4 regions of the Pseudomonas sp. MF06569 genome follow, and region 4 is predicted to be linked to each of the others. Evidence: predicted binding sites of a transcription regulator. Region 4 holds the regulator's gene; each other region holds the start of a gene.

Region 1 (5,886 bases), on a different contig from region 4:
GGTGCAGGCGAAGCTGGGCATCGACTATGTGTTCGCCAACGAGCTGGAAGTGGTGGATGGCAAGGTGACCGGTGTTGCGGTTGAGCCGATTGTCGACGCACAGCGCAAGGCGGACTTGCTGCGTGAGCTGGCGCAAAAGGAAGGCTTGAGCCTGGAGCAGACCATTGCGGTCGGTGATGGTGCCAACGACTTGCCGATGCTGGCAATTGCCGGGCTGGGTGTGGCATTCCGCGCCAAGCCACTGGTTAAAAAATCGGCCAGACATGCCATTTCGACTCTGGGCCTGGATGGTGTGCTGTACCTGCTGGGCCAGCGCGACCGTAACAGCCAGGGCTAAAACGAACGGTGGGAGCGGGCTTGCTCGCGATAGCAGCACCTCGGTAAATCAGATTCACCGAGTTGATGGCATCGCGAGCAAGCCCGCTCCCACAGGGTCAGGCGTCGGGTTTATTCGGCGTGAGCCGGTGCGCCAATGCCTTGCCCCATCATCACCGGCGTTCCCGCCGCCAGGCCTTCAGCCCACTTCACTTGATCGGCACCGAACAGCACGATTGCAGTCGAACCCAGTTTGAAGCGACCCAGCTCGGCACCTTTTTCCAGGTGGATCGGCGCACGTGCAGCTTCGTCGTAGCGGAAGGTTTTCAGCTCGCGTTTAGGCGGCGTGACCAGGCCGGCAAATACGGTTTCAATCGACGCCACGATCATGGCGCCCACCAAAATCACGGCCATCGGGCCGCGTTCGGTATCAAAGATGCACACGGCACGCTCGTTGCGGGCAAACAGCTCCGGCACGTTTTCGGCGGTAGTCTGGTTAACCGAGAACAGGCGGCCCGGCACGTAGATCATCTCGCGCAAGGTGCCTGCCAACGGCATGTGTACGCGGTGGTAATCCTTTGGCGACAGGTAGATGGTGGCAAAGTCGCCGCCCATGAACTGAGCTGCCACAGCGGCATCGCCACCCACCAGTTCCAGCACGCTGTAGCTGTGGCCTTTGGCCTGGAACACGCGACCATGTTCAATCGGGCCCAGTTGGCTGACAGCGCCATCGGCAGGGCTCAACACGGCGCCCGGAGTTTGATCCAGCGGGCGGGCGCCGTCTTTCAGGGCGCGGGTGAAGAAGGCATTGAAGTGCTCGTAGGCGGTAACGTCCTCAACCAGTGCCTGAGACATGTCCACTTGGTAACGCTTGGCGAACCAGGTTGTGAATGCATTCTTGAACCAGCGCACGCGGCACTCGGCAATGCAGCCGGCCAGGCGTGACAGCAGGTGATGCGGCAACAGGTACTGACTGAGGAGGAACAAACGCGTTTTCATTCAAGGTCCTTAATTTTTTACAGGCAGCTCGACAGGGGTATCGGGATGGTTGCCCCATTCGCCCCAAGAGCCGGCGTAGCCTTTGACACGCGGATAACCGAGCGATTTGGCAACGAGATAAGTAAAGCCAGAACGGTGGTGAGTCTGGCAGTGGGTAATCACTTCTTTGTCTGGCGTGATGCCCAGATCCTTGAGGATCTGCGCCATGTCAGTGCGGATACGCAGGTTGCGGGTTTTATCCATGCCTGCGGTCCATTCAAAATTCTTCGCGCCGGGGATATGCCCACCCTTGGCGGCGAGTACTTTTTCGCCCGTGTATTCGGCTTCGCTGCGGGCATCCCAGATCGCCAGATCCGCGGCGCCCAAACGGCTTTGCAGGTACTCGCGGGTTGCGGTGGGTTCATCGTGGAGGGTCAGGGCCACCGGGCCACCGGCTGCAGCGGGTACATCCTGGCTGACGGCGTAACCGTCACCTGTCCATGCGTGAATGCCGCCATCCAGATAGTGATAAGCCTTGTGTCCGATCACATCCAGCAGCCAGATAAAGCGCCCGGCCCAGCCGCCGCCTTCGTCGTCATACACCACGTAGACCGCATCGGGGTTGTGCCCCAACTCGCCGAACAACGCTTCGAGCGCCGCCTGGGTCGGCAGCAGACCGGGCGCCGGTGGCAGCCCCAGTTGCGTGCGCTTCGGGTCGACGAAGCGAGCCCCCGGAATATGCCCGGCTTCGTAACGCGCGACGCTGGTCAAGTCGACCACGATCAGTTCGGGAGCGTTGAGCCGGGCGAACAGGTCACTTGGTTCAATCACTAACGGCAAGCCAGAGAAGCCAGGCATGTGAAGCCTCCAGAGCAAAAAAGGGGGGATTGTAGCGCTAGCGCCCGCGACTACTAAAGCTATTCAGGGCTTTCTCGATGCATTGGGCCGTTTTGCCGAATGCCTGCACGCTGGTTTCCGAAAAGGGGCCGCCGCCCTGGTCTGCCAGTACCAGCATGACCACGCGGCCGTTGTTGCTCAGGGAGCGTAACAGTAGATGCTCGCCAGGGAACAGGCTGCGCAGGCTGTAGGGTAAAACCGCGGATATGACGCCATTGTTCTCGGGTGTCAGGCGTACCTGAGCCGGTTGCGCCATCAAGCGCTGGAGTGCGGTGCTCTCGTTGATGGCGATGTTCAGGTCGAAGGCTGTCTTTGCCAGTCCGGCTATCTGATTCACGCTCAGAGCGGTTGAGGTCTTGTCGGGTGTCAGCAGCATCACTCGGCGCATGCCGCACGCCAGCAGGGCTTCGCGGGCGCAAGTGGTCAGGTGCACCGGGTTGCTGAATGCGCTGGGTTGCTCGAGCAATTGCCCGCAATGTCTGCGCCACGCCGCCAGCGCCTCGGCCGAGGGGGGCGGCGCGGCCAGCGAGCTGTGGCGGGTGCGGCGTGCATCCCATGGCCAGAGCAGCGCCTGGGCCGGGTGCCAGAGTTCTGGCATCGAGTGATAGCGCCCGCTGTTTACCGCGTGCTGGTGCACTTGCTGTTGTATGTCATCCAGCGGCATTTGCAGGTACAGGCTGGTGACGTACTGCCAGCGCAAGTTGTGCGGCGTGTCCCATGCCTGTTGCGCTGAAAGCGCCAGGCAGTTGGCCAGCAGCACGCTGTTGGCGGGCTGGTTGAACCAGCGGCGCAGCTCGGGATCGGCGTCCAGGTGCTGTTGCTGGCGCAGCGGATGATGAGTGTCGCGGGCAATGTGCAGCACCTTGACCAGCGTGCGGCGCTCGTCGGTGATGACCGTATAGCCCTGCATCACCCAGGCGGGCAATCGCCAGAGTTCGGCCAGCGTGCGGCAGATATCAAACAGCGGAACACCAAACAGCTCCAGCTCGACCTTTTTGGCACATTCCCCTTGCTCGATCACCCGTCGCTCCCAGGCTTCAAGCAGCAGCGGGTGAGTGAGCGCCAACGCCCATAACGGCGACAGAAACAGCAGGCTGCTCCAGTAGATTTCTTGCCAGAGGCGCGCCAGGCGATTGCCGAACAGCCCGATAGCTTGTTGTGCGGCGTGCTGGCTGATGAGCTGGATTTGTCGATAGGCCATCGGGATGTCTTCGATCGCCAGTGCGGGTACGCGTTCGAGCAACACTTGGGTGCGCTTGAGGCCCAGGCGGTTGATGGCCACTTCAAGGCTTTCGGCAGGCTCGCTCAGGCTGCTCTGGACGTGTTGGTTGGCCTCGCGGATCAGCCTGAGTGCCAGCGCCGGGCTGTCCTGCATGACCTCGGCAATTTCGCGCAATGAGCGGCGACTGTCGTTGATCGTCTTGAATACGCGCTCATGGCTGTTTTGCGGGATCGGCAAATCAACAGCGTCCAGGAGTGATACCCAGGCATCCAGAGTAGTGGGTGTTGATGTCGGTGCGCAGGTTTCGTTGGCCATTAGGGGAACGCGATCATCATCGATTGTGGAGGTCGAATGGATTTTCGGCTTTGCCGGCTATAGTCTGGCGCAGATTCGCCGATAAGGAGAAGAAGAGTTTTAGCTTCGCTGGAATATGACCTTGAACCCGACTCAGTAAGTACTTTTTATCTATGGCTAAAATTATCGGCATCATTGTCGTGTTCGCGAGTGTGCTTGGCGGATACGTGCTTTCCCACGGCAAAATCGGTGCGCTGATTCAGCCGTTCGAGGTTTTGATCATCGGCGGGGCGGCCTTTGGCGCGTTCCTGCAAGCCAACCCCGGCTACATGACCATGCACGTGATCAAAAAATCACTCAGCATGTTTGGATCACGCTTCTCCCACGCTTTTTATCTGGAAGTGCTGGGGCTGGTTTACGAGATTCTTAATAAAAGTCGCCGCGAAGGCATGATGGCCATCGAAAGCGATATTGAAGACGCGGCCGCCAGCCCGATCTTCTCCAAGTACCCCACGGTCCTCAAGGATGAACGCATGACGGCGTTTATCTGCGATTACCTGCGCATCATGTCGTCGGGCAACATGGCGCCCCACGAGCTCGAAGGGCTGTTTGACATGGAGCTTTTCAACCTCAAGGAAGAGCTTGAGCATCCTTCCCATGCCGTGACCGGGATCGCCGACGGCATGCCCGGTTTCGGCATTGTGGCGGCGGTGCTGGGTATTGTCGTGACGATGGCCTCGCTGGGTGAGGGCGATCAGGCCGCCATCGGCATGCACGTTGGTGCCGCGCTGGTGGGGACGTTCTTCGGTATTTTGGCTGCCTATGGCTTCTTCGGTCCGCTGGCGACGTCCCTGGCCCACGATGCCAAGGAAGAAATCAACGTTTACGAGTCGATCAAGGCTTCCCTGGTGGCCTCGGCCTCGGGCATGCCGCCGTCGCTTGCCGTCGAGTTCGGTCGCAAAGTGCTGTACCCCAAGCATCGACCGAGCTTTTCCGAGCTTGAACAAGTGGTTCGCGGTCGCTGATTTATGGAAAACAACCAGCCCATCATCATCAAGCGCGTAAAGCGCTACGCCGCAGGCCATCACGGTGGCGCCTGGAAAATTGCCTTTGCTGACTTCGCCACGGCGATGATGGCGTTCTTTTTGGTGATGTGGCTGATGACGGCCGCCACGCCAGAGCAAAAGATCGCCATTGGCGGTTATTTCAAAGACCCGATCGGTTTCAGCGAAAGCGGCACACCGTACATCATCGATCTGGGCGGCACGCCCGCGCTGGCGCCGGACAATACCCTCAATCCCGAAGAGAAACTGCAGCCTCAGCCCGACAAGATCAAAGTCGATGCCGATCAGGTTGAGAACATGGCGGAGCAGGTCGAGAAAGAACGTCTCGAACTGCTGCTTCAGGAGTTGCAGAACAAGGTCGAAGAAAACCCGCAACTGCGTAAATTCAAGGATCAGTTGCTGTTTGAAATCACTCCGGACGGTTTGCGGATCCAGATCATGGACGCCGAAAACCGCCCGATGTTTGATGTGGGTAGCGCGCGGCTAAAGCCTTACTTCGAAGATATTCTGCTGGCCATGGCCGACACCATCAAAGCGGTGCCGAACAAAGTCAGCATCAGCGGCCACACCGATGCCATGCCCTATGCGGGAGGTGGCGATTACGGCAACTGGGAATTGTCGGTCAACCGTGCCAATGCGGCCCGGCGTGCCCTGGTGGCGGGTAGCTACCCTGATGCGCAGATTGCGCGGGTGGTGGGGTATGCGTCGTCAGTGCTGTTCGACAAGGCCAACCCCTATAACCCGATCAACCGTCGAATTGACATCGTGGTGCTGACCAAAAAGGCCCAGCAGGCGATTGAAGGTGAGCAGGGCGTGGAGCCGGTTAAGGCCCAGGAGTTGCCCAAGGCTGCGATCGATCCGATCCAGTTGCCCGCCGACAAACAGCCGCTGCCGATGCATGAAGAGCGCCAGAAGCTGAATCTGTTTGACGACAAGGCACCGTAAAAACGGTGGGAGCGGGCTTGCTCGCGATGCAAGCGACTCGGAACACCTGATTCACCGAGGCGATGCAATCGCGAGCAAGCCCGCTCCCACGGAAGTTGATAGGGGGCTTAGTAGCTCGACTCGGGCAAGCTGGCAATGATCGAGCGATAGCTGTTCATGCGCTGCTGTTGA
Region 2 (5,886 bases), on a different contig from region 4:
CTCGTAGATTGCGTCGCGAATTTTTCCATCGGTGACGCCAGTGCAAAGGCAAACGTACATAAATAAGAACCATCGCTGGTTGGGATTCAATTCAAGGATTTTAATGTTAACGAGAATGATTGTCAAAGCACCTTGAGTCTCAATTGAGCCTTGTGGGCGCTGTGCTGACGAACGGTCTCGACGATTCTGCTTTCAGGGCCTGAAAAAGGGTTAAGGCCCGTCCAGACGGGCGGTGTATGATGACCGGTCATTTTCACGCAGGAGCGGGTCGGCTGAGTACCATTAACCGATGGTGGCACCGACCGGATCCTGTTTTTCACGCAGCACACCAGGAGATATCCAATGAGCGTACTCGTAGGCAAACAAGCCCCTGACTTCACCGTCGCAGCCGTACTTGGCAATGGCGAAATCGTTGACAGCTTCACACTGTCCACCGCCATCAAAGGTAAATATGGCCTGGTGTTCTTCTACCCGCTGGACTTCACTTTCGTTTGCCCGTCCGAGCTGATCGCTCTGGACCACCGCATCCCTGAGTTCCAGGCGCGTAACGTTGAAGTGGTTGCCGTGTCGATCGACTCCCATTTCACCCACAACGCATGGCGCAACACTCCAGTGAACAATGGCGGCATCGGCCAGGTGAAATACACCATGGCTGCCGACATCAATCACGCAATCTGCAAGGCCTATGACGTTGAAAACGAAGGCGGCGTGGCACTGCGCGGCGCGTTCCTGATCGACGACAAGGGTGTTGTACGCTCCCAGATCGTCAACGACCTGCCACTGGGCCGTAACATGGACGAACTGCTGCGTCTGGTTGACGCTCTGCAATTCCACGAAGAGCACGGCGAAGTTTGCCCTGCCAACTGGAAAAAAGGCGACAAAGGCATGACCGCTTCGACCGCAGGTGTTGCAGCGTACCTGACCGAGAATGCTGACCAGCTGTAAGCGTCAGTTTCAGGCATAAAAAAACCGGACCCAGTGTCCGGTTTTTTTTAGGGTGCGATGAAAGCCTGAACGACAGGATCAGTCGTTGAAGTCTTTCCAGCCGCCCATTTGCTTCCAGCGGTTAACGATGCCACAGAACAGCTCAGCGGTTTTCTCGGTGTCATAACGAGCCGAGTGCGCTTCACGCCCATCAAAATCGATATCAGCTGTCTGGCAGGCTTTGGCCAATACTGTCTGACCATACGCCAGGCCTGCGAGGGTAGCGGTATCAAAGCTTGAGAACGGGTGAAACGGGTTGCGTTTCATGTCCAGGCGAGCGACAGCGGCGTTGAGGAAACCCAGGTCAAAGCTGCTGTTATGGCCCACCAGGATGGCACGCTTGCAACCGTTGGCTTTCAAGGCCTTGCGTACGCCACGGAAGATGTCGGTCAGGGCCGTCTCTTCGCTGACAGCCATGCGCAGTGGATGGTCGAGCTTGATGCCTGTGAATTCCAGCGCTGCAGCTTCGATGTTGGCGCCTTCAAACGGCTCAACACGGTGGAAGTAGGTGTGCTCCGGGAACACAAAGCCTCTTTCGTCCATGCCGATCGTGACGGCTGCGATTTCCAGCAAGGCATCAGTAGCGCTATTAAAGCCACCGGTTTCAACATCGATTACGACCGGTAGATAGCCGCGAAAACGCTCGGCCATCGGGTGGCGTGATCCGCCGCCATGGCCGCCTTCGTGTTCGTCATCATAATGGTCGTCACTCACAGCTGTTCCTCCAGCAGGCGCCAGCGCAGTGTTTCACCGGCGCGCAGCGGAATTACGGTCAACTCGCCGAAAGGCAGGCTGTTTGGGGCGGTCCACTCCTGGCGAACCAGGGTGATGTGTTCGGTGCTGGCGGGCAATCCGTAGAAGCGCGGGCCGTTCAGGCTGGCAAAGGCTTCCAGCTTGTCCAGGGCATTGCGCTGCTCGAAAGCTTCGGCGTACATCTCGATGGCCGCATAAGCGGTGTAGCAACCGGCACAACCGCACGCCGCTTCTTTGGCGTGCTGGGCGTGGGGTGCAGAGTCTGTACCCAGGAAGAATTTCTCGCTGCCACTGGTGGCCGCATCCAGCAGGGCTTCCTGATGGGTGTTGCGCTTGAGAATCGGCAGGCAATAGAAGTGCGGGCGGATTCCGCCAACCAGCATGTGATTGCGGTTGTACAGCAGGTGATGAGCCGTAATGGTTGCGCCGACGTTGGCCGAGGCCTCGTTGACGAACTGCACCGCGTCAGCGGTGGTGATGTGCTCAAACACGACTTTGAGTGTCGGGAAGCGATCTACAACGCGGCGCATATGCTCGTCGATGAAGATTTTTTCGCGATCAAAGACGTCCACACCGGCGCGGGTGACTTCACCGTGGATCAGCAAGGGCATGCCAACTTCAGCCATGACCTCGAGGACCGGGAAGATCGCGTCGATGCTGGTAACACCTGAGTCGGAGTTGGTCGTTGCCCCAGCCGGATACAGCTTGGCTGCATGGACGAATCCGCTGGCCTTGGCCGTACGAATGTCTTCTGGCTGTGTTCGATCAGTGAGGTAAAGCACCATCAGCGGCTCGAAACGGCTACCGGCCGGGCGAGCAGCCAGAATGCGCTGGCGATAGGCATCGGCTTCGGCAGCATTACGCACCGGAGGTACCAGGTTGGGCATGATGATGGCGCGGCCAAAAGTGCGCGCTACATCCGCAACCGTGTGAGGCAACACAGCACCATCGCGAAGATGTATATGCCAGTCGTCGGGACGCAGCAGGGTCAGGCGGTCAGACATTGGGAATTCCAGGCGGGTCAAACTGATGTGAATGCTACCGGAAAAGACTCTATCAGGCACTCGCTATCAAGTTTTGTGATTGCTGACCGATATCTCATCAATCTGTGGACTGTTTTTTTGCAGTGCAAGCCTGTGGAGCCTCCCGTGCGCCAGCATTATTTCATCCTGCTCAGTATGTTTGCCAGCCTGCCTGCCATGGCTCTGACCTTTCAGACTCGGCTGGAGAATATCGAGTGGAAAGTGGAAGGCGACAAATTCGAGTGTCGGCTGATCCAGCCCATTACTGATTTCGGCTCCGGGGCCTTTGTGCGTCGAGCCGGGGAGCAGGCCGTTTTTCGCCTCAATGCCTACAACTCGATGCTGGGGGAGGGGTCTGCGAAGCTATTGGCCGCCGCCGCACCCTGGCAGCCGGGCCGCGGCGACATTGACCTGGGCTCGGTGCGAATCGGCCGTGGGCAGGTATTGTTCAACAGTTCCCAGGCCCAGGCCGCCAGCTTGTTTCGTGGGCTGATTGAAGGGCGTAGCCCGTTGGTCAGGCACTACTCGCGCGATGGCAATGTTTCGGAAGTTCGCCTGTTGCCGGCCAGATTTCGCCAGGCCTACGGGGATTACGAGGCGTGTACCACCAAGTTGTTGGCGAAGAACTTTGAGCAGGTCAGGCAAAGCCAGGTCGGCTTTCCTGGCGGGGGTACCGAGCTGGATGCGAAGGCTCGGATCAACTTGCAAGTCATGGTGGAGTACTTGAAGGCAGATCCTACGGTCAACCGCGTCATCCTGGACGGTTATTCCGACAATCAAGGCAATCGCTTGACCAACCGCGAACTGTCACGGCGACGGGCATTGGCGGTGATGGACTTCTTCAAGGAGAAGGGGCTCCAGGAGTCTCAGATCACAGTCCGTTTTCATGGCGAACAATACCCCTTGGCACCCAACACGACCCGAGCAAATCGTGAGAAAAATCGACGGGTCAGCGTGCGCTTGGAGCGTGTTCCTGAGCCAGAAAAATCTGTGCCTTCTGTAGGTGTCAGCAATTCTGCGGCGATTTCCTGAAGTGACCGTCTGGTCGCTCCTTTGACATTATCTGTCGCTTTGTCGTCTTAAGCTGTCGCGCCTCTGTAAATTCATGGATATGGGCGGTAGACTGTTCGGCTTTTCGAACAACCCGTGGAGTGATGGCATGGCGGACGTAAACAAGGTCGTTCTGGCTTATTCGGGCGGCCTGGACACTTCGGTGATCCTGAAGTGGCTGCAGGATACTTATAACTGTGAAGTCGTAACCTTTACCGCTGACCTGGGTCAGGGCGAAGAGGTCGAACCTGCACGTGCCAAGGCGCAAGCCATGGGCGTCAAGGAAATCTACATTGATGACCTGCGCGAAGAGTTTGTTCGAGACTTCGTTTTCCCGATGTTCCGTGCCAACACCGTTTACGAAGGCGAGTACCTGCTGGGTACTTCCATTGCTCGTCCGCTGATCGCCAAACGCCTGATTGAAATCGCCAACGAAACAGGCGCAGACGCCATTTCCCACGGCGCAACGGGTAAAGGTAATGATCAGGTTCGTTTCGAACTGGGTGCCTATGCCTTGAAGCCAGGGGTGAAAGTGATTGCTCCTTGGCGTGAGTGGGACTTGCTCTCCCGTGAAAAGCTGATGGATTACGCTGAAAAGCACAATATCCCGATCGAGCGTCACGGCAAGAAGAAGTCTCCGTACTCGATGGATGCCAACTTGCTGCACATCTCTTACGAGGGCGGTGTGCTGGAAGACACGTGGACTGAGCACGAAGAAGACATGTGGCGTTGGACCAAGTCTCCAGAAGACGCGCCGAACACGCCGACTTATCTGGAATTGACTTACCGCAACGGCGATATCGTCGCTCTGGACGGCGTCGAAATGACCCCGGCCACTGTGCTGGCAACACTCAACCGTATTGGCGGCGAGAACGGTATCGGTCGTCTCGATATCGTTGAAAACCGTTATGTCGGAATGAAGTCCCGTGGTTGCTACGAGACTCCGGGCGGCACCATCATGTTGCGTGCTCACCGTGCCATTGAGTCGATCACTCTGGACCGTGAAGTTGCTCACCTCAAAGACGAGTTGATGCCCAAGTACGCGAGCCTGATCTACACCGGCTACTGGTGGAGCCCAGAGCGCATCATGCTGCAGCAGATGATCGATGCTTCGCAGGCTCACGTTAACGGTGTTGTTCGTCTCAAATTGTACAAAGGCAATGTGATCGTTACGGGTCGCAAGTCAGACGAGTCGTTGTTTGATGCCAATATTGCAACGTTTGAAGAAGATGGCGGTGCTTATAACCAGGCCGATGCTGCCGGCTTCATCAAGTTGAATGCATTGCGTATGCGGATTGCCGCAAACAAAGGCCGAAAGTTGTTCTGATGCGTGCCGCATAAAAAAGCCCCGGCCATGTGGTCGGGGCTTTTTTATGTCTTGTATTCAATGTATTACAGCGCTCTAAAAGTCAGTTGAATAGTTCCAGTGCTGCCAGTGCCGGGGTGGTAAGTGATAAGTATTTTAGAGCCGTAGGGAGACGTATTTTTATGACAGTCGATATCCTGTTTTGACGTCTCTGGCGTGATATCTGGTGGAGTACTTATCAGCAACAAAAGCACGTCGCTCGTGCGGTTGTTAATCTTGAACTTTCGCACGGACGTCGAGTGGCTATGCAGTATTTCGTGCGCAGCGCTTTTGTATAAGAGTGGGTTTGGCGGGTTGTTCAGTTCAGGCGGTTCTTTCGTGTCAGAGTCATAAATTCGGTGGCCTTGAGGCAGGAATGTGAAGTTTTGAGGAGGGAACGAACTGAATGTTATACCGGGTTGGTATGGGGTCGTGGCAAGTGATGTGCCTGTGCGGTTATGAGGGTAGGTGCGAGGCGAATAGGAAGTCATAGTTAAAGGCAACGCTGCCTTGGATAAATCAGCCGGGGTGTAGAGTGTTTTGTTGTTGAAGTTCAGGGTCAGAAAAAATAACGTAATCAGCAGTACGGGGAAGATAATTAAAAACCAAACATACTCTTTCTGATGTGCACTATCGATATACGGCAATGATACCGCTGCCGATGCTTCGGTCAGCATCGAAAAAACAGCAATTATGGTCAGAGGGTTATTGATTTTTAAAGTGTTCTTTATC
Region 3 (5,886 bases), on a different contig from region 4:
GACTCCTTTGGCAGGGCATCAAAAGGAGCGAAACGATAGAGGTGGTCGCTAATCTCCTGTAACTCAATCTGCATGAAACCTCGTGATGCTGGAAAAATAAAAGTCGCGAGCGCCATAGTTGGCGAATGGGAATAGTCTTTCTGTATCGGCCACCACATCACATCCTGTGACTAGGATCAAGCTTCGTGGCTGACTTACGTTATGCGTTGTAACCACTTTGAGTAACTGCGTACGGTAATTTTTGCGATACCTAAAGGATCAATATTAATCGCCCCGGGTTTCTGAGGTGTTCAGCAATCACTATTCGCCTAGAAATGCCCCTCCTGAAATGCGGCAACCAGCCAAAAGCGGACTGATCGAACCTTGCCTCATCTTGTGTCCTTTTGAGGCTTCGATATCTCTAGGAGAGCCGGGGCGGATTCAGGGGCTGAAATCCTATAAGGGTCTCGACAGGGTCTTTGATCGCCTTTAGGGGGAGCTCAGAATCTCAGGTGACACCTTTGAAATCCATGTCTTTTACCAGCAATTATATGCAGGAGATTCAAAATGAGCATTGATTGGATCAACTTCACGCCTTGGACTTCATTAGCTGGAGGCGCCTTGATAGGGCTGGCTGCTAGCTTGTTTGTTCTCGCGAATGGACGCATCGCCGGCATCAGTGGACTGCTTGGAAGCGTGCTGCGATTCGATAGTGAGGGTTGGAGTGAGAAGGTGTTATTTCTTCTTGGTCTACTGATTTCTCCGTTGTTGTGGGGAGCGTTTACCGTAATGCCAGAGATCGAGATTAAGGCAGGGTGGCCGACGCTGATCATTGCGGGCTTGCTTGTCGGAGTGGGTACTCGTTACGGATCTGGTTGTACAAGCGGCCATGGCGTTTGCGGGATCTCTCGACTCTCAGCACGATCCATCACGGCAACGATGTGCTTTATGTTTGCTGGCTTTGCAACGGTGTACGTCACCCGTCATGTGGTGGGAGCATGAAAATGATCAAGTTGACCGCCTTTTTTGCAGGACTGATCTTCGGCCTTGGTCTTCTCCTGGCAGGCATGGCGAATCCCGCCAAAGTATTAGCTTTTCTTGATTTGGCCGGGGCCTGGGATCCATCACTCGCACTGGTGATGGGTGGGGCCATCGCGGTGGCGATTATTCCCTTGAATTGGGCGCGCAAAAACAAACAATCCTTGTTGGGTGCCCCGATGCAGTTTCAAATGAAAAGGGAGTTGGATTCCCGCTTGATTGGCGGCAGCCTGTTGTTCGGTATAGGTTGGGGTCTTGCGGGGATATGCCCTGGGCCAGCGTTAACAATTCTGCTTACAGGGCACGGCCAAATCATCATATTCGTATTGGCCATGTTGGCCGGAATGTACTTGTTTAACCTATTAGAACGTAGCGCACGACCCGATTAGGCTGAAACCGTGGACATGAGTACAGCACAGTCAGACTCTCAAACCTGCTGACCAGATCGATAACACGTATTTCCGGCCAATGAATATTTGATGTCCGGGCTGAACGATTCACAAGTCTTCATTTTCGCTGAGCGATTCTTGCTGGCCTGGAACCGAATAAAACTTTCGCTGATGGCGTTTAGATTTTGATTGAACGATCCGGACTATGCTGCAAATTCCAATACCCAACTCGACCCTCGCGCAGAATCTGACAGCCAAAGCTGACCGATTGAAAAACCAAACAAGCACGCCTTCGTGACCGCTTTGCTGCTGATCTGCGGCTGTCAGCCCCACTCGATGTCACCGCCACAACTGCGGCGTGGTTTATTACGCCCATAGAGCCCAACTTGACCGAGCTCATGCTAGACGAATCGTCGGCGACCATGGGCTGATCGCCCTGAAAACCTACCCAGGAAGTATCGGCAAGTAAAAAAAGGAGTGATCGAATCAACATGTTTTGGAGGTGCTGTCTTTAGATTTTGAACCAGTTAGTTGATCAAAGATTTCAACAAGTAAAGTTCTAGTTCGGGTGACTGTTAGCATGGGTGTAGCATTCGCGCTGCCCTCGGGAGATACCCCGAGTAAGTTAGTTGTTAGAGCGGATGATGCGCTTTACTGTGCAAAACAAGCTGGTCGTAATAGGGTCTGTTCTGCTCGTGGTAATGATGACGCTTCGCAAGTTACGACAATGTCGACAAATGACTCTTAGTGTTTGGCGGCAAGTTTAAGCGGATTGAATAAAGTAAACGTGGCTTTTATTTTTCAAGGAAAGTCACAGCCTGCGCGAAGCGGCTATTTATTGGAGCTGTTTTACACCCTGGTCGTGTTGACGCGATGGAGGACTCATAGAGTTTGGTGGCAGCTTGTTCGTTGTTGCCAATGGGCCGCATTCCGAGCGCAGACGGATTACCAGGTGCAAAATACCCTATGGAAATACTCATTAAGCTTTTCATATTAGCTGCCGATACCCTTGACACAGGGCAAGGGATCTATCTAAATGAGAAACAATCAACCGGTCACGCAGCGCGAGATTGCCTTGGGAGCGCAACAAAAACTTATTTCTACAACTGATGCACGAGGTGTCATTACGTATTGCAATGATGCTTTTGTCGAGATCAGCGGTTTCAATAAGTCAGATCTAATAGGCGCGCCCCAAAATATCGTCCGACATCCCGATGTCCCCTCTGCCATATTTGCTCATATGTGGGGCGCTCTCAAACAGGGCCAGCCTTGGATGGGTATCGTAAAGAACCGAACTAGCAGTGGCGACCATTACTGGGTGAATGCTTATGTCACTCCGATTTTCGAGGGCAGCCAGGTAATTGGTTATGAATCGGTCAGAATTAAGCCTACGACCGATCAAATTCGACGCGCAGAGAACCTTTACAATCGCCTAAACCTAGGCAAGTCGGCTATTCCCAGCAGTGACAAATGGCAACCTGTACTCATGGACTGGCTACCACTTTTGGCTATGGGGCTAGTGGGCTCCTTAGGGGGAGTATTTTTCAGTACTTCTCTGGCATTAACCTTGGCGGTATTAATATCTGTTCTCTTCGGGCTGATTGTTTCGCGTCAGAAAAATCAAGGGGCGCTGCATCTGTTGAAAATGGCTGACCCCACAACCTCGGATCAGTTAATTGCACAGATGTATAGCGATGAGCGCGGCCCACAGGCGCGGCTTGAAACCGCATTTGTGAGCCAGACATCGAGGCTCAAGACTTGCCTTACTCGTTTGCAAGACACCGCAGAGCAGCTCACTGGTCTGGCTGAAAGATCGGATAACCTTGCCTCAGATAGCTCGCGCGGACTTGAACGTCAGCGAGTCGAGACTGAGCAAGTGTCAGCTGCAGTTAGTCAGATGGCTGCGACCACGCAGGAGGTCGCAACCCACGTTCAGAGAACCGCTAGCGCTACTCAAGAAGCCAATGAGCTAACAGGACGGGGCCGTGATGTAGCTCGAGATACCCGAGAGGCCATCCAACGCCTCTCGATCGTTGTCGGAGAGACTGGCCAAGCGGTTGCACAGTTAGCTAAAGACAGCAATGAAATCGGAACGGTTGTCGATGTCATTAAAGGTATTGCCGATCAAACCAACTTGCTTGCTTTGAATGCCGCGATCGAAGCTGCACGTGCTGGAGATATGGGCCGAGGCTTCGCTGTGGTTGCAGACGAGGTGCGTCAGTTGGCGCAACGCACCACTCAGTCAACTATTCAAATTCATAGCCTGATCTCCAAGCTGCAAACCTCGTCAATTTGTGCTGTTAAAACCATGGAGAATGGACATCGCCAAGCTGAAGAAGGAGTCGCCTGGGTACTAGAAGCTGACAAGGCATTGGTTGGAATTAGTGATGCGGTAGCTCACATTACTGATATGACCACCCAGATCGCCGCAGCGACTGAAGAGCAAACTGCCGTTGCAGAGGAGATTAGTCGCAACATTACGACCATCGCAAATCTTGCAGATCAAACATCTGAACAAGCAAGAAGCTCGGCAGAGCTCAGCAAAGAATTAACTCAAACAGCGACGACCCAGTACTCATTGGTCGAACGATTCAACCGTTAACAAACGAACCTTCTCGACAAAAGCCCGCTCTGCGCGGGCTCTCAATTGCGCTCTTAGCCGGGCTCTGATCTCAAGGTTTTGCGAGAGCAAATCCAAGGTTTAGAGGGGCTTGTTGATAGCGGTGCCAATCAGCTAACCCTCTCCCATGCTGAGCGCAAAGTGTCCCGGTTTCTGTCAGAAGCATTCGCCCAGTTACCGATGTGACTCGTGCTTACACGTGGTAAATACCGCGAGCTGACTGGCAGGTTGGGTAGGGGATATGGAGCGGTAGGTGGCGGCGAGCGGAGCGCGCAGGCGTGAGGATGGAAGCCCGCAGGGCCGAGACGTAGACTCGGTTTACGATACCAAAGGCTCTAAGCCGCGCGGCGTATATCAGTGAAGCCGCGTCGCCCTAGAAACCCGTTAGATGAACATTAGTCAACATGAGATATTAATATAAACACCGCCTGTTTGCGAACTCTTCCATGTTGTTTTGTTGCCCGACTGACATCCAAAGCTACACACTAAAAAATCAACGGATCAAAATGAAAGATAGACTGTCAATATATACCAATTAGGAATTGGTCAAAGCTAAAGATGGGTTGTCAATATATGTAAATTAGAAATTTGTCAAAATGAAACATGGACTGTCAATATATACCAATTAGATTGAGGTGTATTGAAAGCTTGCACCTTACCATGCTTGCAAGATATTTTTTTTGATTATGATGACCAAAATAAACTGATTAAAGGTCATTGGCTAAAATGAACTACACAGTATATCCTCCACAAGAAGTCGACAACGCTCTGACTGCCAGAGCTGCAATTACGCACTTGGGAGAACATCTACAAGCGTTCCTGAATGCGAATAATATTGCAAACTGGGCTCCGGCGGACGATTACACCCTCAGAGACGACAGAGTGGCAGATGTTCTAGTGTATCTTGGTACCTCGAAGGGTATGAGTATCGCTCAGATTAAATATCAAGCGAAGAAAATTATGAAAGTGGTAAGGTTATCCGGTAGTACGATGAAGCTGAGCTTTGCCTACAACCTTATTGCTAATTGTCTAGGATATGCGCATTTTCAATTTGCTTACATGTGCCGTTCAGTTGATCATTATGTGGAAAACCTATGGCCGTTGGGGTTGCTGAGTAATGGTTGTTTATTTACAGACATGGAGCGATCAAATTGGCCGTCTTCATCGGTTTCGTTAAGAATGCGCGAAAACATTCAGTTCAATAAGATTCGGGATGGGGTTGTCAAAGAAATAAAGCGGAAGAGTAAAAAGGAACGGAGTCAAAAAGAAAATGATTTTTTGACGATAAGAAATACTACCCTGACCCGAAGAGCGACTATGCCAATCGGAACGCGCGAGTAGATATTTTTGAATCTGCCTCACCTTTAGGCAAGACGTGATCCTGGAGCAAACCTGAGGCCTTATTAGTCGTGATGGAAATAGGCTGTCTACTGCAACATTCCATGCCCGTCAGCCAGCTAGGCTTGTAACTTCTGGAGGGCCTTGTCAGTGAGGGTACGTCTATGCCATGAGTCCTACTAAGAACACTGACCAAAATGCGGCATGCGGCAGCAGAGCATGTACACATCCTGGACACCAGTCCCTGGTTCCTTAAGTCCGTTAGAGAAGCTGAGATCTTTTGACCAAGGGTTAGGTTCCTTGAGCTAAAATGCTACTAGTCGATGGTAAAATCATCCGCCTTGGAAATTCGACTTATAGATAGAGTCCCCGTCGGCACTGTTAGCTAAACGGCGAAGAACCAGTGACGCACCGGTTATCGCTCCCCAGACATTCGAGCAAGGAAGATCGATGTACGTTGCTTTCGAGCTGAACGGATACCAACCCCTTCGCAAGGTTTCTTCATTGGAAACCTGCCGTTTC
Region 4 (5,886 bases):
TGCGGTTTGCAGGTCGGCGGTGACCACGTCGAGGTTGGACAGGGCCTTGGCCATGTCCTCGTCATGGCTGTTCAGGCCCAGGCGCACCAGACGGTTACGCACCAGCACCAGTTCGCCGACCATGTTCATGATGTCGTCCAGCCGTGCGGTATCGACCCGCACGGTGGTTTCTGCCTCAGAGGCAACGGGCTTTTCCGACGGTGCAGCTGCCGCCCGGGCCGGGGCGGCACGCGCAGCCGCAACCGGTTTGGCGGGCACAGCCGCAGCGACAACGGCTGCGGAGTCCGGACTGAACTTGCCTTTACCATGCATCTCATCGAGCAGGGCTTCGAATTCGTGATCGCTGATCAGGTTCGGGTCGCCCGCTGGCTCCTCGGCCGCGGCAACAGGCTCGGCGGTCGCAGCGCCCAGTGCGTCGGTGTTGAACGCACCCTTGCCATGTAGTTGATCGAGCAAGGCCTCGAATTCATCGTCGGTGATTTCATTGCTGACTTCAGCTACGGCTGCTGGCGCTTCGTCGGGCACTGCGCCGACCACTGCGGCATCCGCAGAAAACTGGCCCTTGCCGTGCAACTGGTCAAGCAGCAACTCAAATTCGGCGTCGCTGATTTCGTCACCCGCCGAGATGTCTGCCGGGACAACCGGCTCGGGCTCGTGGGCAGCGGCCTTGACCGCATCGAGGGATTCCAGCAGCTGTTCAAATTCGCTGTCGGTGATATCCGTCACCGGGGCTGCGACTACCGCCACCGGCACAGGCTCAGGTGCTGCAACCACGTGAGCGGTGGCAGGTTCTGCCAGACGCGCCAGCGCCGCCAGCAACTCGGGGGTCGCCGCGGTGATCGGGCTGCGCTCGCGTACTTCGCTGAACATGCCGTTGACCGCATCCAGTGCCTCAAGCACCACGTCCATCAACTCCGCGTCGACGCCTCGTTCACCCTTGCGCAGGATGTCGAAGACGTTCTCGGCGATGTGACAGCACTCCACCAATTCATGGAGCTGCAGGAAGCCGGCGCCCCCTTTGACAGTATGAAAACCGCGAAAAATGGCATTGAGCAGGTCCGCATCATCCGGTCGGCTTTCCAGCTCGACCAGTTGCTCGGACAGCAACTCCAGAATTTCGCCGGCTTCAACCAGGAAATCCTGAAGGATTTCTTCATCGGCGCCGAAGCTCATGTACGTGCTCCTTGAGAAAGGCCCGCGACGCCAGGCAACAGCGCCCGCACGTCTATCGAGTCCTAAAAACCTAAACTGGACAGCAAATCGTCTACATCATCCTGACCGGATACGACGTCATTACGTGTATCGGCATGAATCTGCGGACCTTCACCCTTGGCCTGGTTTTTTTGCGAATTATTTTCAGCACGCAACGCATCACGGTCGTGTTCGATGCCGGCAAAGCGGTCTACCTGACTGGCCATCAGCACCAGTTTGAGCAGATTGCTTTCAACGTCCGTGACCAGTTGCGTTACCCGCTTGATGACCTGACCGGTAAGGTCCTGGAAATCCTGGGCCAGCAAGATGTCGGTGAGGTTGGCGGACACGACCTGACTTTGCTCGTCGCTACGCGTCAAAAAACTGTCAACCCGACGCGCCAGCTCGCGAAACTCCTCGGCACCGATTTCACGGCGCATGAAGCGACCCCAGTCTGCACTCAGGGCCTTGGCTTCCTGCCCCAGGCCGTTGACCAGCGGCGTGCTGTTTTCCACCAGGTCCATGGTTCGATTGGCGGCCGCTTCCGTGAGCTTCACAACATAAGCCAGGCGTTCCGTGGCATCCGTGATCTGCGACACTTCTTCGGCTTGCGGCATGCTCGGATCAATATGGAAATTGACAATTGCACTGTGCAGTTCACGGGTCAGTTTGCCGACTTCGCGATACAACCCGCGATCACGGGTCTGGTTGAGTTCGTGAATCAGCTGCACTGCATCGCCAAACTGGCCTCTTTCAAGGCTTTCGACCAATTCGTGAGCATGTTTTTTCAGGGTCGACTCAAAATCGCCCTGTGTAGATTCTTTATGCTCCATAGCGCCCCCAAGGCAACCGATCAACCGATGCGATCAAAGATCTTCTCGATCTTGTCTTTGAGTGCGATAGCCGTGAACGGCTTGACCACATAGCCGTTAACACCGGCCTGGGCGGCTTCGATGATCTGCTCGCGCTTGGCTTCGGCGGTCACCATCAGCACCGGCAAGTGCTTGAGTTTTTCGTCGGCGCGCACGTGGCGCAGCAACTCGATACCGGTCATGCCCGGCATGTTCCAGTCGGTCACCAAAAAGTCGATGTGACCCAGATTGAGGATCGGCAACGCCGTGATGCCGTCGTCCGCCTCGACCGTGTTGGTGAACCCCAGGTCACGCAACAGGTTTTTAATGATCCGCCGCATCGTTGAAAAATCATCAACGATAAGGATTTTCATGTTCTTGTCCAATTCGACCTCCAAGCAGTCTTAAACGCGCCCGGTCTGGGGACACGCCATTCAATCAATTCGTTTTCAAACACCGCCAGAATCGACTGTGGGAGCGGGCTTGCTCGCGATGCTGGCGGCGCGGTTTTTCTGATTCACCGTGTCGATCCCATCGCGAGCAAGCCCGCTCCCACAATAAGTACGCGTGTTCCCGTCAGTGCGCTCGCCACTGGCTCAGGCGTGCACGCAGCCGCGCTGCGCACTGGCTGTGCAGCTGGCTCACACGGGACTCGCTGACCCCCAGCACTTCGCCGATTTCCTTGAGGTTCAGTTCCTCGTCGTAGTACAGCGCCAACACCAGCCGCTCACGCTCGGGCAGATGGGCAATCGCATCGGCCAGCGCGCCCTGGAAGCGTTCGTCTTCCAGATCGCGGGACGGCTCCGGGTGAGCACTTGCGCCATCCTCATGCAGCCCTTCGTGTTCGCCGTCCTGCAACAAGTCGTCGAAACTGAACAGACGGCTGCCCAGGGTGTCATTCAAGATGGCGTAATAATCATCAAGGCTTAACTGGAGTTCGGCCGCAACTTCATGATCTTTAGCGTCACAACCGGTTTTTGCTTCAATTACCCGAATTGCATCGCTGACCATGCGCGTATTGCGGTGGACAGAGCGCGGGGCCCAGTCGCCTTTTCGCACTTCATCGAGCATGGCGCCACGAATGCGAATCCCGGCATAGGTCTCAAAACTCGCTCCCTTGGTGGCGTCGTATTTGCCCGACACCTCGAGCAGCCCGATCATCCCGGCCTGGATCAGGTCGTCCACCTGCACGCTGGCCGGCAAGCGCGCCAACAGGTGATAGGCAATGCGCTTGACCAAAGGGGCGTAGCGCTCGATCAGCTCGTACTGGCTGTCACGGGACGCCTTGCTGTACATGCGATAGCCACTGGCGGTCATTAAAAGCGCCCCCCTGCTTGCTGCACCAGACGCTCGACAAAGAACTCCAGATGCCCGCGGGGGTTGGCGGGCAGCGGCCAGGTGTCGACTTTCTGGGCGATGGCTTTAAACGCCAGGGAGCACTTGGAGCGCGGGAACGCTTCGTAGACGGCCCGCTGTTTTTGTACGGCCTTGCGCACGCATTCGTCATACGGAACGGCGCCCACGTATTGCAGGGCCACATCGAGAAAACGGTCGGTGACTTTAGTCAATTTGGCGAACAGATTGCGCCCTTCCTGCGGGCTCTGGGCCATGTTCGCCAATACGCGAAAGCGGTTCATGCCGTAATCGCGATTGAGCAGCTTGATCAGCGCATAGGCATCGGTGATCGATGTCGGCTCGTCGCAGACCACCAGCAGCACTTCCTGGGCGGCGCGCACAAAGCTGACCACCGACTCGCCAATCCCGGCAGCGGTGTCGATCACCAGCACATCCAGATTGTCGCCGAGGTCGCTGAAGGCCTGGATCAGACCGGCGTGTTGCGCCGGGCTCAGCTGCACCATGCTCTGGGTGCCTGAAGCCGCCGGCACGATACGAATCCCGCCAGGGCCTTGCAGCAAGACATCGCGCAGCTCGCAACGCCCCTCGACCACATCGGCCAGGGTGAATTTGGGGGTCAGGCCCAGCAGGACATCGACATTCGCCAGTCCAAGGTCCGCGTCCATCAACAGAACGCGCCTGCCCAGCTCGGCCAATGCGATGGACAAGTTGACTGAGACGTTAGTTTTACCGACGCCACCCTTGCCGCCGGTCACTGCGATCACCTGTACGGGATGCATGCTGCCCATGATCTTTTTTTACCTTGTCTTACTTAGACGCGGCTACATGCGTTGGCTGCCCGTTCCCCATTGGAACAAAACCTTCAGACCATCAGATGTAGGTACATTGCAACGTAATCTTGACTACCTCAGCCTACCCGCTTGGGAGGGCTGTGATAGATATCAGCGAACATATCGGCCATGGCTTCTTCGCTGGGTTCTTCCTGCATTTGCACACTCACTGCGCGACTCACCAACTGGTGACGGCGCGGCAGGTGAAGGTCATCCGGAATCCTTGGACCATCGGTGAGGTACGCCACCGGCAACCCGTGGCTGATCGCCAGGCTCAACACTTCGCCCAGGCTTGCCGTTTCATCCAGTTTGGTCAGGATGCAACCGGCCAGCCCGCAACGCTTGTAACTGAGGTACGCCGCCGTCAGCACCTGTTTCTGGCTGGTGGTGGCCAGTACCAGATAATTTCTGGCCTTGATCCCTCGCCCCGCGAGGCTTTCCAGCTGCAGGCGCAACGCCGGATCGCTGGCTTGCAGCCCGGCGGTGTCCACCAGCACCACGCGCTTGCGCACCAGTGGCTCAAGGGTCTGGCCCAACGACTGACCGGGGGCCACGTGGGTCACCGGTACGTTGAGAATCCGGCCCAGGGTCTTGAGTTGCTCCTGGGCGCCAATTCGAAAGCTGTCCATGCTCACCAGGGCAATGTTCTGCGCGCCGTACTTGAGCACATAACGCGCCGCCAGCTTGGCCAGCGTGGTGGTTTTACCCATCCCTGCGGGACCGACCATCGCGATCACACCGCCCTCTTCCAGCGGTTCCAGCTCAGGCGTGGCAATCATGCGCGCCAGGTGCGCCAACAGCATCCGCCAGGCCTGACGCGGCTCCTCGATGCCGGCCACTTGCGCCAGCAGATCACGGGACAGCGGCCCGGACAGGCCGATACGCTGCAGGCGACGCCACAGATTGGCCTGGGCAGGCTTGGCATCCTGCAACTGGCTCCAGGCCAGCGAGCCGAGCTGCACTTCGAGCAACTCGCGCAAACCGTTGAGTTCATGACGCATGTTGTCGAATGCGCGCTGATCAATGGTCGGTGCGGCTGGCGCAGGTGCAGGGCGCGGCGGCTCTTCAAGGGTCGGCTCGATCAACGGCTCGGCGGCGGTCAGCGGCAGACCGGCAAACAACTGACGGTTGTCCCCCGCCTCGCCCTCACCGCGCAGGCTCAACTCGGCCTGGGCCGAGACAATCCGCGACTGGGTCTTGCGCAGCTCTTCTTCGAGCTCAATGTTCGGTACACGGGGTGCCAGCGCGGACAGCTTGTAGTCCAGGGCCGCGGTCAACTCAACGCCCCCGGCTATCCGGCGGTTGCCAATAATGGCGGCGTCCGCCCCCAGTTCATCACGAATCAGCTTCATGGCCTGACGCATATCGGCGGCGAAAAATCGCTTCACTTGCATAAACCAAACCCTCAGCCGTTAGGGCCTACTGTTGCAACGATCGTGACCTGCTTGTTGTCAGGAATTTCCTGGTAAGCCAGTACATGCAGGTTGGGCACCGCCAGACGGCCAAAACGCGAAAGCATCGCGCGTACCGGGCCTGCCACCAACAAAATCACTGGATTACCTTGCATCTCCTGACGCTGAGCAGCGTCGATCAACGAGCGCTGGAGCTTTTCTGCCATGCTTGGCTCCAGCAACACGCCCTCTTCCTGGCCTTGTCCG

Evidence for each region. Region 4 encodes FliA, which starts transcription of late flagellar genes. Its sites were predicted from a motif close to CTAAAGTTTNNNNNNNNNNNGCCGNTAA; they were not measured.
Region 1: motA (flagellar motor stator protein MotA) is a predicted target of FliA. The motif match lies at 3,785-3,812, and genes of this name have one in related genera.
Region 2: AC19YQ_RS04375 (flagellar protein MotY) is a predicted target of FliA. The motif match lies at 2,807-2,834, and genes of this name have one in related genera.
Region 3: AC19YQ_RS22590 (methyl-accepting chemotaxis protein) is a predicted target of FliA. The motif match lies at 2,386-2,413, and genes of this name have one in related genera.

The regions. Positions count from the first base shown of each region.
Region 1 is NZ_JCBCUZ010000004.1:147,939-153,824, forward strand. Features, by position in the region: gene serB (phosphoserine phosphatase SerB) at 1-337, shown strand, start outside; gene asd (archaetidylserine decarboxylase) at 448-1,314, opposite strand; gene AC19YQ_RS06160 (rhodanese-like domain-containing protein) at 1,324-2,151, opposite strand; gene AC19YQ_RS06165 (HDOD domain-containing protein) at 2,189-3,727, opposite strand; gene motA (flagellar motor stator protein MotA) at 3,880-4,731, shown strand; gene motB (flagellar motor protein MotB) at 4,735-5,715, shown strand; gene rsgA (small ribosomal subunit biogenesis GTPase RsgA) at 5,823-5,886, opposite strand, start outside.
Region 2 is NZ_JCBCUZ010000003.1:69,759-75,644, reverse strand. Features, by position in the region: gene AC19YQ_RS04395 (bacterioferritin-associated ferredoxin) at 1-60, opposite strand, end outside; gene AC19YQ_RS04390 (peroxiredoxin) at 343-945, shown strand; gene rnt (ribonuclease T) at 1,024-1,698, opposite strand; gene pyrC (dihydroorotase) at 1,695-2,741, opposite strand; gene AC19YQ_RS04375 (flagellar protein MotY) at 2,886-3,791, shown strand; gene AC19YQ_RS04370 (argininosuccinate synthase) at 3,919-5,136, shown strand; gene AC19YQ_RS04365 (hypothetical protein) at 5,202-5,886, opposite strand, start outside.
Region 3 is NZ_JCBCUZ010000036.1:7,791-13,676, forward strand. Features, by position in the region: gene AC19YQ_RS22570 (DUF294 nucleotidyltransferase-like domain-containing protein) at 1-74, opposite strand, end outside; gene AC19YQ_RS22575 (YeeE/YedE thiosulfate transporter family protein) at 547-981, shown strand; gene AC19YQ_RS22580 (DUF6691 family protein) at 984-1,406, shown strand; gene AC19YQ_RS22585 (GGDEF domain-containing protein) at 1,948-2,154, shown strand; gene AC19YQ_RS22590 (methyl-accepting chemotaxis protein) at 2,443-4,008, shown strand; gene AC19YQ_RS22595 (hypothetical protein) at 4,753-5,367, shown strand.
Region 4 is NZ_JCBCUZ010000007.1:184,608-190,493, forward strand. Features, by position in the region: gene AC19YQ_RS10125 (chemotaxis protein CheA) at 1-1,173, opposite strand, end outside; gene AC19YQ_RS10130 (protein phosphatase CheZ) at 1,236-2,024, opposite strand; gene AC19YQ_RS10135 (chemotaxis response regulator CheY) at 2,045-2,416, opposite strand; gene fliA (RNA polymerase sigma factor FliA) at 2,619-3,359, opposite strand; gene fleN (flagellar synthesis regulator FleN) at 3,359-4,186, opposite strand; gene flhF (flagellar biosynthesis GTPase FlhF) at 4,306-5,622, opposite strand; gene flhA (flagellar biosynthesis protein FlhA) at 5,634-5,886, opposite strand, start outside.